2 regions of the Lactobacillus gasseri ATCC 33323 genome follow, and region 1 is predicted to be linked to the other one. Evidence: predicted binding sites of a transcription regulator. Region 1 holds the regulator's gene; the other holds the start of a gene.
What was found. Region 1 encodes Rex, which represses fermentation and respiration genes when NADH is low (regulators of the CRP and FNR family bind a similar motif). Its sites were predicted from a motif close to TTGTGAANTANTTCACAA; they were not measured.
Positions count from the first base shown of each region.

Region 2: a site for Rex is predicted at 4,635-4,652, ahead of adhE (bifunctional acetaldehyde-CoA/alcohol dehydrogenase). Genes of this name have one in related genera too.

Region 1 covers NC_008530.1:417,902-423,412, reverse strand. Annotated here, with positions in the region: gene LGAS_RS01985 (LOG family protein) at 134-700, opposite strand; gene LGAS_RS01980 (redox-sensing transcriptional repressor Rex) at 839-1,483, opposite strand; gene LGAS_RS01975 (ABC-F family ATP-binding cassette domain-containing protein) at 1,651-3,582, shown strand; gene LGAS_RS01970 (hypothetical protein) at 3,718-4,182, opposite strand; gene LGAS_RS01965 (helix-turn-helix domain-containing protein) at 4,284-5,102, opposite strand; gene LGAS_RS01960 (glycoside hydrolase family 32 protein) at 5,297-5,511, opposite strand, start outside.
Region 2 covers NC_008530.1:1,549,506-1,555,016, forward strand. Annotated here, with positions in the region: gene LGAS_RS07660 (TerB N- and C- terminal domain-containing protein) at 1-193, opposite strand, end outside; gene LGAS_RS07665 (carboxymuconolactone decarboxylase family protein) at 303-986, opposite strand; gene LGAS_RS07670 (hypothetical protein) at 1,302-1,727, shown strand; gene adhE (bifunctional acetaldehyde-CoA/alcohol dehydrogenase) at 1,851-4,460, opposite strand; gene LGAS_RS07680 (amino acid permease) at 4,766-5,511, shown strand, end outside.

The DNA.
Region 1 (5,511 bases):
ATATAAGATTAAAATCTAGTGAAATTGACTAAGTGGTCATTTTAAAGTTCTAAGTGGTCAAAAAAAGAAGCATGAAACTAAATTTCCCCTCGTCTTTAGGTTCATACTTCTTTTTAATTTCTAACTTAATAAATCAATATTTTCGATAAGCCGGAGCCTGATAATCTTCCATAAACTGCAGAATCTTATCAAAATCGGTTCCAAAATAAACTGTATCTAAGTAAATATTTTCTAAAAAATCATCCTGATTCATGCGCTTTAATAGCTTATCTAAATAGTCATAAAAGCCAGCATAATCATAAAAAGCAACGGGCTTAGCATTATCGCCAATTGCCGTCCAAGAAATCGCTTGACTGATCTCTTCCAAAGTACCAATACTGCCAGGAAGAGCTACCATCCCATCAGCTAAATTCATCATCGTATCTTTTCGCTTATCCATACTTGGCACCACGCGAAAATCTTGCACCTTATCGTAAGCTGCACCGCGGTCTTTTAATTCTTCAGTAATAATGCCATGAACAATACCGCCATTTTCTAAAACTCCGTCAGCAACTGCTCGCATTAAACCATACTTACCGCCGCCATAAACTAGCTCAATCTGGTGGTTTGCCATTTTTTTACCAAATTCATAAGCAGCTTTCGCATATCCAGGACGGTTACCTGAGCGTGCGCCACAATAAACTGCAATCTTTTTAATCATTTTATCTACCTTATTTCTAAATTTAAAAATTCTATGCCTATTTATCTTAAAATTATTTCCACTCTGATTACAAATAAAAGTGTATAAAAAAATGCACAAGCCTAATTAAGCTTGTGCAAAAGCTATATTAATAGTAAATTATTTTTTGTTCTTATCTTTGTCTGAATCTAAGAAATAAATCAAAGTTTGAAGTTCAGTCGCCAAGTCGACATTTTGTACACGAACACTCGAAGGTGCAGATAAACGAAGTGGCGTAAAGTTCATAATTCCTTTAATCCCGGCATCAAACATTTCATTAGCAGTCTTTTGAGCTGCTGTTTGCGGTACACAAAGGATTGCAATCGTAATTTGTTGCTCACGAAGCTGCTTCTTCATTTCACTCATATCATAAACTGGCACACCTGACATAATTGTTCCAGTAATTTCAGGATTAATGTCAAAAGCGGCGCTAATTCTGATATTATTAGTACGCTTGAAGTTATAATTCAAAAGCGCATGTCCCATATTACCAACACCGACCAAGGCAACATTAGTTAAAGTATCTTGGTTCAAAATCTTTTTAAAGAAATTAAGCAAGTTCTTAACATCATACCCATAGCCACGCTTACCTAAAGCACCAAAGTAAGAAAAATCACGACGAATTGAAGCACTGTCAACTTGAACTGCTTCAGCAAGTTCAGTTGAAGAAACTTTTTCTTTTCCTTCATCATTTAAAAAGATCAAATAGCGATAATACAGTGGCAAGCGTCTAGCAGTAGCCTTAGGAATCTTAATTTCATCCATTAAGAGGCCTCTTTCTTTTATAAAATACGAATGTGAAATATTTACTAATCAAACTAATAATAGGCATTCTTCAAGGATAAATCAAGAAACAATTTTCACAAAGGCCATATTTTCATAAAATTTAAAAGATTCACTATGTTAAAATAAGCATTAGGAGAAAAATAATTATGATTATTGCACAAGCTCAAGACCTCGAACAACGTTTTGGAGGCAATACCATCTTCAGTAACATTTCTTTCTCGGTTCCTGACAATGCCAGAATTGGTCTTGTGGGACCTAACGGAGCCGGAAAAACTACCTTATTAAAGATCATGACTGGTCAACAAGAACCAACTAGTGGTCAATTTACTATTAATAAGGGATTAAAAGTCGGCTATATCGCCCAGGAAAATGGTCTCGATGAAGACAAAACAATCTGGGATGAAATGCTTACTGTCTTTAATGATTTAATCGAAAAAAATAAAAAAATCACCAAAATGCAAGAGCAAATTGCTGACCATCCCGAAGATGAAGACTTGCTCAAGCGGTATGATCAATTAGCTTACGACTTTGAACAAGAAGGCGGCTTTACCTACCAAGCTGAAATTAAGAGTATTCTTAACGGTTTTAATTTTAAAGAAAACACTTGGAATAAAGTAATTGGCACTCTTTCTGGCGGTGAAAAGACACGACTTGCCTTTGTTAAATTGCTTTTACAAAAGCCACCAGTACTGCTGCTTGACGAACCTACTAACTACCTTGACTTAGATACTTTAGATTGGTTAGAAGCGTTTTTAAAGAACTATCAAGGCGCAATTATTACAGTTTCTCACGACCAGTACTTCTTAGATCACTTAGCTAATCAAATTTTTGAATTAAACTTTGGAAAACTGACTACTTTCAAGGGTAATTACAGCCAATACGTTAAAGAACGTGAATTGATGGATAGCCAGCAAGAAGCTGCTTATGAAAAGCAACAAGAAAAGATCAAAAAAGAAGAAGAGTTCATTCAAAAGAACTTAGTTCGTGCTTCAACTACTAAACGTGCGCAAAGTCGGCGTAAAGTTTTAGACAAGATGGAGCGAATCAAGCCACCTAAGCACAAGCAAAAAGTTCGTATTAACTTCACTAGTGAACGCCCTTCTGGTAAGGAAGTGTTGATCGCTAAAGATCTAACCATTGGCTATCCTGATAAAGTGATGGTTTCTGATATTGACTTCCAAGTTAATAAGAATGACCGTGTTGCTATTATCGGCCCTAACGGAATTGGTAAGTCTACCTTGCTCAAAACCATTATGAAAAAGCTTGAACCAAAAGATGGTTCAATTAAATATGGTGCAAGTTTAGATATCGGTTACTACGACCAAGAACTTCAGAGTTTAGATCCTTCAAAGACTGTTCTTGATACAATTTGGGACCGTCACAAGACAATGCCTGAAAAAGATGTCCGCTCTATTTTAGCTTCCTTCTTATTCACTGCCGAAGACATTGATAAGACCGTTGGCCAATTATCTGGTGGTCAAAAGGCTCGACTTACTTTAACTGTTTTGTCTCTTGAAAAAGACAACTTTTTACTAATGGATGAACCTACCAACCACCTAGATATTGAAGCTAAAGAAGTGCTTGAAGAAGCATTAGATAATTACGATGGAACACTGCTATTTGTTTCTCACGACCGTTACTTCATTAATGAGTTAGCTAACAAGATTATTTCGGTTCGCGACGGCCACGCTAAGATCTATAATGGTAACTATTCTTACTACTTAGATGAAAAGGCTAAGCAAGCTGCAGCAGCTCAAGAAGCAGAAGCACAAACAGCAGAAGCTGAAACTACTCCAGCAGCTAGTCAAAATAAGGGCAAGCTATCTTACCAAGAACAAAAGGCACGCGATTCTCAAAAGAGAAAATTAGAACGTGCAGTCAGCGACGCTGAGGCTAAAATTGAAAAATTAGAAGCAGAAGAAAAAGAAATTCAAACTGAAATGGCAAATCCAGATATTGCCGCTTCATTTGAAAAGCTTGGACCACTGCAAGAAAAACTATCCGCTGTTCAAAAGCAATTAGACCAGGCAAATAATGACTGGGAAAATGCCTTGGATGCATTAGATGAATTTGAATAAAGTAAAAGATCGAGATTAACTATACTCAATTTCTGCAATACTTATAAATAAAAATATGCCTAGTTAGACTAACAAAATCTAATTAGGCATATTTTTTATATTGGTTAATATTAATATCACTTATATCCATTTTGATTATTTGCTTTCTGCCACTCCTTCTGGAACAAATTGCCAATAAGTACCATCTTGGCTTTGATAAGCACCGTTAGCAGTCTTCTTTAAAATGAAAGTTACTTTACGCGTTTTAAACTTGTAACCATTTTTCAACTTTTCGGTTTTAACTCTGCCCAATTTTACCCATTGACCTGCTTGTGGGCGTTCATTTTCTTTCAATGAAAAAGCATTTAAAATATCTTTACTCAATTTTGAAGGTTTACTTTCTTCATTGCCCCCTAAGCGTGTAGCTAGATAAGCTGTATTTTTGTCAAACATCAAATAAAAAGAATTACTTAGCTTATTATCTGATTTTTCCAAAGTCATTAAGCTTTGATTAACCCAGCCTTTAGGGACAGTCGTCTGATTATGATAAAACCATACTCCACCGCCTACTAAAAGTAATAAAGCTACCAAAGCAGTCACAACTAATTTCTTATTTTTCATCTTTGTCCTCCCTTCTAGGTAAAAGTAACCTACTTATATTTTATTGCTCACAATTATCACATCTTTTTTCATATTTACTTAATTTGTTGCGTCAGACACAACTAAATTTGCCACCGTTCAATACAGTCTTGATATCCACAATTAATCAGCAATTTCTTTATTTGATTTGCTTTTTCTGTATTGCCTTCAAATAAATAAAAATATAGATCATAACATATTTTATAAAGCAAAAAATGACCAACCGGTTCTAAATTTTTTAAATAGCTCAATGCATTTTGAATATTACTTCCAGCTATTTTTTGCTTATAACAATAGCAAAGATAATTATTGCAAATAATTGCTATTCTTTCTTGCATACTTTCAGAATAAGTATGTTTTTGATAATGCTTTAACAGTTGACTAAGAAAATAGTCTAGCTGTTCCAAAGTAAATATTTTCATACAGTCAGAAAATAACTGTAATGCTCCAATATTTTCAAGCCAATTTTCATGCTCGGAAAATTTAGTAACTATCTTATTTTTAAAAGATGGACTTAAGTCAGCTAAATTATTTTCTAAAGATGCAATAGCAATTACGGTTCGATATTTAAAAATCTGATGCTCTTTTAAATCCAAAATTTCATTTAAATATATTCTTAATTCTTCTCTTTGATTATTATTAAAAGCGTACATTATCTTTTGCTTTAGTTCTTCAGCTTTTTTATCTTCAAAAGTATAATAATTGTCTTTCACTTTATTGAAAAAGTCACTAATATCAATATGGTGTTTCAAAATAATTCTAAACAATGTATCAATTGAAATATTTTCCAATCCTCGTTCAATTTTAGAATAATGCCCTTTGTTAATAATTCCCTTCACCATATTTTCTTGCGTTAATCCTAATTTTTGTCGCTCTTCATACAGTGCTTCTCCAATTGTCATAATTTCATCTCCTAGTATTTTTATAATTTATTAATTTTTTGTTAATTATATAACAATAGTAGAGTTTAGAATATATTAGAATAGGCTAGAAATAAAGATTTAATGTTAAAAAAATCTTTACGCCACATAAAAAAAGATCAAGATTCTCAAAAAATAGAAAATCTTGATCTTTTTTCATGTCTACTTTTATAAAATTATTCACTGCTCATTTTTCTTAATTGATGAATTTGATACTTAACATTTACTTCCCCATTAACATTTTTCACAAAAATATGATATTGATCTTTAGGGACAAATACTCGCATTGTAAAAACATTTTCTCCATTGTTAATAAATATCTCTGCCGATGATATATCTTGAATTATTCGTATGCTGACAGAATTTTCAACTTTCAGCTTACAACTTCTTT
Region 2 (5,511 bases), 760 kb from region 1:
CTCTAATGGTCGTTGCGAAATCGCCACAATTGATATTTAATTTCTTATTTTTAGGATCTAAATCTAAAAGAGCAAACCAATTTTTAGTAATCGGTGAACTAAAAGCAACTAAATTAGAATTATCATTAAGTTCACTAATACTATTCTTTCCAAAGTGTCTAATAGCATAGCTCAAGAGTTCATCAATATTCATGGCCTCAGCTCCTTTCGAACGTATATTCTACTATATTTTACTTGGTCGATCCATAAACTTGCAGCAAAAAAGGCACCGAAATCATTCAATTTCAGTGCCAAGAAAGAAATTATTTTACTTGATTAATAACATTAATTGCATTTAGGCTACGTGGATAGCCAATAAATGGTACATTAGCTAAAACTATTTTTGTTAAAAACTGTTGATCATTTCCTAAGCCAACATTTGTCTTAGCATGAGCTAATAATTGTGGTTCACAAACGCCCTGAACAGCTAAGTAACAGAACGTAATCATTTCGCGTTCTTTGTCACTAAGACCTTTTCTCGTGTAATAATCACCGAAACAATTATCCACTAACCACTTATTAATAGTCCCCTTTTTAGCAAAGTCTTTCATTTGAGGACCAAACAATCTCATCTGAGTTTCCTCGCCTTTTTCAAGCCTATCCTCCATCATTGTTGTAGCTTGTTTTGGCAAAGGTAACTTTTCTCCGCGAGCAAGCAAAATAGTATTAGTTACTTTAAAAAATGGCATTACACGCCCTAAGCCTAAATAATCAACTGCTTGATAAACAACCTCTTTTACTTCAACTGGACTTACACCATTATCTAAAGCTACAGGTAACATCAAACGATATTCTTCTAAGCCCTGCATCCCTAATAAATAAGCTAAATTAGAAATTAATTTTGTTTTATTTGATAAATCTACATCATCTTGAACTTCTTCGAAAGTAAAATGACTAATTCGCTCCCATGCTTCTGGATCATTTTCTTTTAAAACTTTTTCATGAATATTTTTTTATCTTCTCTAAACATTAACTCACGCCTCTTTCTTATGTTTTCTATTATAAAGAGAGCCAGATAGATTGAAAATTACTTTCTTTCTATGTAGAAATATGCTATCAAAGTATAGAATAAAAAATAACAAATATAGTAACGTTCAAAATAATATACTAAACTAATTGCTATTAATTTTATGTTGATATTAGGTATTTCAAACATATACGCTTATTCAATAAAATAACATCTTATTCTTGAAGTCACAGTAGTTAGCTTTTATATTAAAGATGATTAAGTTAATAGATTTGATTTTATGAGGTACACTGCTATGACAGATTATGCAAAAAGAGAACTTAAAGCATTAGATAGAATTGCTAAAAAGATTTCAGATGCAGAAAGTCACTTAACAAAGATTGAAGATAGTATTGATGATAAAAAACATCGCACCGCTCAACACGAAACAATTAAGGATATTAAATCAATTCTTAGGCACGCAAGAAAAGTCGATAAAGATGAAGATAAGATGGAACAATTCAAAGGTGAAGGTCCTAAAGATTCAACCAAAAATCACTACGTCTACGAACAAGAAGAAGAACCTGTTATCAACGACTTAAAGAAAGATTTCAATGAATTAGATGATAAGCTTGCTAAGTTAAACGACTTTAATGGCGGAGATATTGATGCCTTTAGAACTGAACACCACTATCTTGAAAAGGCTCAAGACATCTTAAAAAAGGCTGGTAAATTAAACTAATTAAGTTCTAAACGGTAATCTATTAATTTACATACACATCAAAAAAGGAGAGGCAAAATTGCTTCTCCTTTTTATATGCGAATTCATATTGACATTTAAATGAGATATTGGAATAGAGATAAACTAGGCTTCAATACCCTTTCCCTTATAAGTTTCTTTCATTAAGTCTTTAATTTCACTAATCAACAAAGCGGAAGGATTAGTTACGACATTTTGATCTCCATAAGCCTCAACAGCCATAGCGTCAACTTTATTATTGAAATCAGCTTCGCTAACTCCATTAGCTTTAAGACTAAGGTTCAGTCCTACACCGTGACCTAATTCGACAATTTTCTTAATTAAGGAATCCACTAACTCTTGATCAGTGTTACCCTTTAAGCCTAAGCTACGAGCAATTGCAGCATAATCCTTATCAGCTCTAAAAGTTGAATAGTGTGGACGCATAGCAAGTTTTCTTGGTTTCTTAGAATTAAATCTAATTACGTATGGCATAGCGATTGCATCACTCAAGCCACTTGGAATACCAAATTCAGATGATTCAGTATGAGCAATTGCATGTCCTACTCCTAAGAAGGCATTAGCATATGCCATTCCAGCTAAAGTAGCTGCATTATGCATTCTACTTCTTGCACTTTGATCACCATTATATGATTTTTCCAAGTTTTCAAAAATCAACTTAATAGCTTCCATTGACCAGCCACGAGTAAAGTCAGTAGCCATTGTAGAAACATAACTTTCTACTGCGTGAGCCAATGCTTCAAAACCAGAACGTGCAATCAATTCTTTAGGCATTGTTTCTACGAATTGATCGTCAACAATTGCAACATCAGGATTTAAAGAATAGTCACAAAGAGTATGTTTAATGCCAGTTACAGTATCTTTAATAATAGAAAATGGTGACACTTCTGAGCCAGTGCCTGAAGTAGTTGGAATACATACTAATTGGATGGCATTATATTTTGGAAACCTTACTGTTCTTTTTCTAATGTCCAAAAATTTTGAATAAGCATCAGCAAAACTCATATCTGGATTTTCATAGAATAAGCGCATTGCTTTAGCAGCATCCATTACCGAACCACCACCAACAGCAATAACTACATCTGGTTTAAAGATATTCATTCTGTGAACACCATCAGCAATTATAGTAGTATCTGGATCTTTAGTTACTGCTTGAAAGACTTCATAGCTCTTCTTTCCACGACGTTGACTAATGATATCGGTAATTTCATTAATGTACTTACTTGCTACGCCTTCATCAGTCACAATGAAAAATCTTTCAACATCTGGCATATGCTTTAAGTAATTTGCAGCATTATGTTCAAAATACGTCTTCTTTGGTACTTTAATCCACTGCATATTATCGCGACGCTTTGCAACGGTCTTAATATTAAGCAAGTCTCTAGCACCAATATTATGTGAGAAAGTATTTGCTCCGTATGAACCAGTTCCCAAAGTAAGAGAAGGAAGCATATTATTGTATAAATCACCGACCCCACCAACTGAAGCAGGAGAGTTTACTAAGATACGACATGCATCCATTTTCATTGAAAAGTCATCAATAACTTTTTCATCTTGTGAGTGAACTCCAGCAGTATGTCCACGACCACCATAGTTTAGAAGATCAGTACAAATCTTATAAGCATCTTCATGATCCTTAGCCTTGTACATAGTAAATACTGGTGAAAGTTTTTCAGCTGATAAAGGATACTTTTTACCTACCCCCTTATATTCAGCAATGATTACTTTGGTATCTTCTGGAACATCTACGCCACATAACTTAGCAATTTGATAAGCTGAACGTCCTGCAACTGGACCAGCAACTGTTCCTCTTCTAGGATCGATAAACTTTTCTTCAAATTTTTTGATTTCATCTGGTTTCAAGAAGTAGCAGTTCCAAGACTTAAATTCATCTTTTACCTTGTTGTAAATTTCTTCATCAACTACTACAGAATTTTCAGATGAACAAATCATTCCATTATCAAAGGTTTTAGACAAAACAATGTCATAAACAGACTCTGGAATATTAGCAGTCTTTTCAATATAGGATGGACCATTACCAGGACCAACACCAATAGCAGGCTTACCAGATGAATAAGCTGCTTTAACCATTCCGGGACCACCAGTAGCTAAAATAGTTTGAACATTTGGATGATTCATTAAAGCACTAGTTGCTTCAAGACTTGGATATTCAATCCATTGAATGGCATCTTTAGGTGCACCTGCCTTAACTGCAGCCTCACGAATAATTTCACCAGTTTTTACACAGCTCTTCTGTGCTTGTGGGTGGAAGCCAAAAATAATAGCATTTCTAGTCTTCAAAGCAAGCATTGCCTTAAAAATTACAGTTGAAGTTGGGTTAGTAACTGGAGTTACTCCAGCAATTACACCCTTAGGTTCAGCAATTTTGACTAATTGCTTTTCCTTATCTTCTTCAATAACACCTACAGTTTTCTCGTGGCGAAGACTGTTCCAAATATTTTCACTAGCGAACATGTTCTTGATCGTTTTGTCTTCTACTACACCACGACCAGTTTCCTCAACTGCCATTTTTGCAAGAAGGTAACTATTTTGCTCTCCAGCACTTGCAATAGCCTCACATATTTTGTCAACTTGTTCTTGATCGAAATCGGCCATCTCATCTAAAGCAACGTGAGCTTTTTCAACATAACCATCAATCATTTTATTTACATCAATTGTTTTTTCTTCTTTTGTAGCCTTTTTATCTTGCACCATCTAAATTGGGCCTCCTACTCGGAAATCTAGGCATATTTTTATGAACAATGACAGTATAGCGCCTATCTTAGACATTTGTAAATGACTTTGTGCACTCTTTTACAAATTCACAATATGATAAAAAGTAAGAAATAGCTGTTTTAAGTAATGATATCGTTTACATTTTTGATAATATTGAAAAATATTTCACAATATAACTTTGATTTACAATCTTATAAAAAATATTAAAACCTATACGTTTTAACTATTGTCATAGATTTTTATGTTAAAATTTTAATAAACTATGAAAGGAGTTTTACATCTTAATGTCAAAAAACAACTCAGAAACATCTGAGATTAAAACTATGAAGCGTAGTTTAACAAATACCCATATCCAACTAATTGCATTAGGGGGAACAATTGGAACTGGGCTTTTTCTAGGAGTCGGAAACAGTATTGAACTAGCAGGGCCAGCAGTAATTTTTATTTATTGCCTAGTTGGTTTCTTCCTTTTTCTTTTAATGAGAGCACTAGGAGAATTGATACTTTCTGATATTAAGAAAAATACCTATATCGATTTTATTACAGAATACCTAGGAAAAAGTATTGGTACAACAACTGGATATTTATATTGGTTTAGTTGGCTGACGTTAGCTATGGCAGAAATTACCGCTTTAGGTATTTACTTTCAATATTGGTGGCCAAATTTGCAAAGCTGGATTCCAGGATTGATTACTTTATTGGTTTTACTATCTATTAACCTAATTTCAGCTCGAGTATTCGGTAACTTAGAATTTAGCTTTGCAATTATTAAAATCGTAACAATTATTGCGTTTGTTATTCTAGTTTTTTATTTATTAATCACAAACTCTGCAACAAAATACGGACACGTAAGCTGGCAGAATATGGTTATTGATGGCGGAATTTTCGCTAAAGGTCCCAAAGGTTTTTTACTAGGTTTCCAAATGGTTATCTTCAGTTTTATCGGAGTTGAGTTAATTGGATTAACAGCTGCAGAAGCCAAAGAGCCTAAAAAAACAATTACTCGAGCAATTGATCAATTACCAATTAG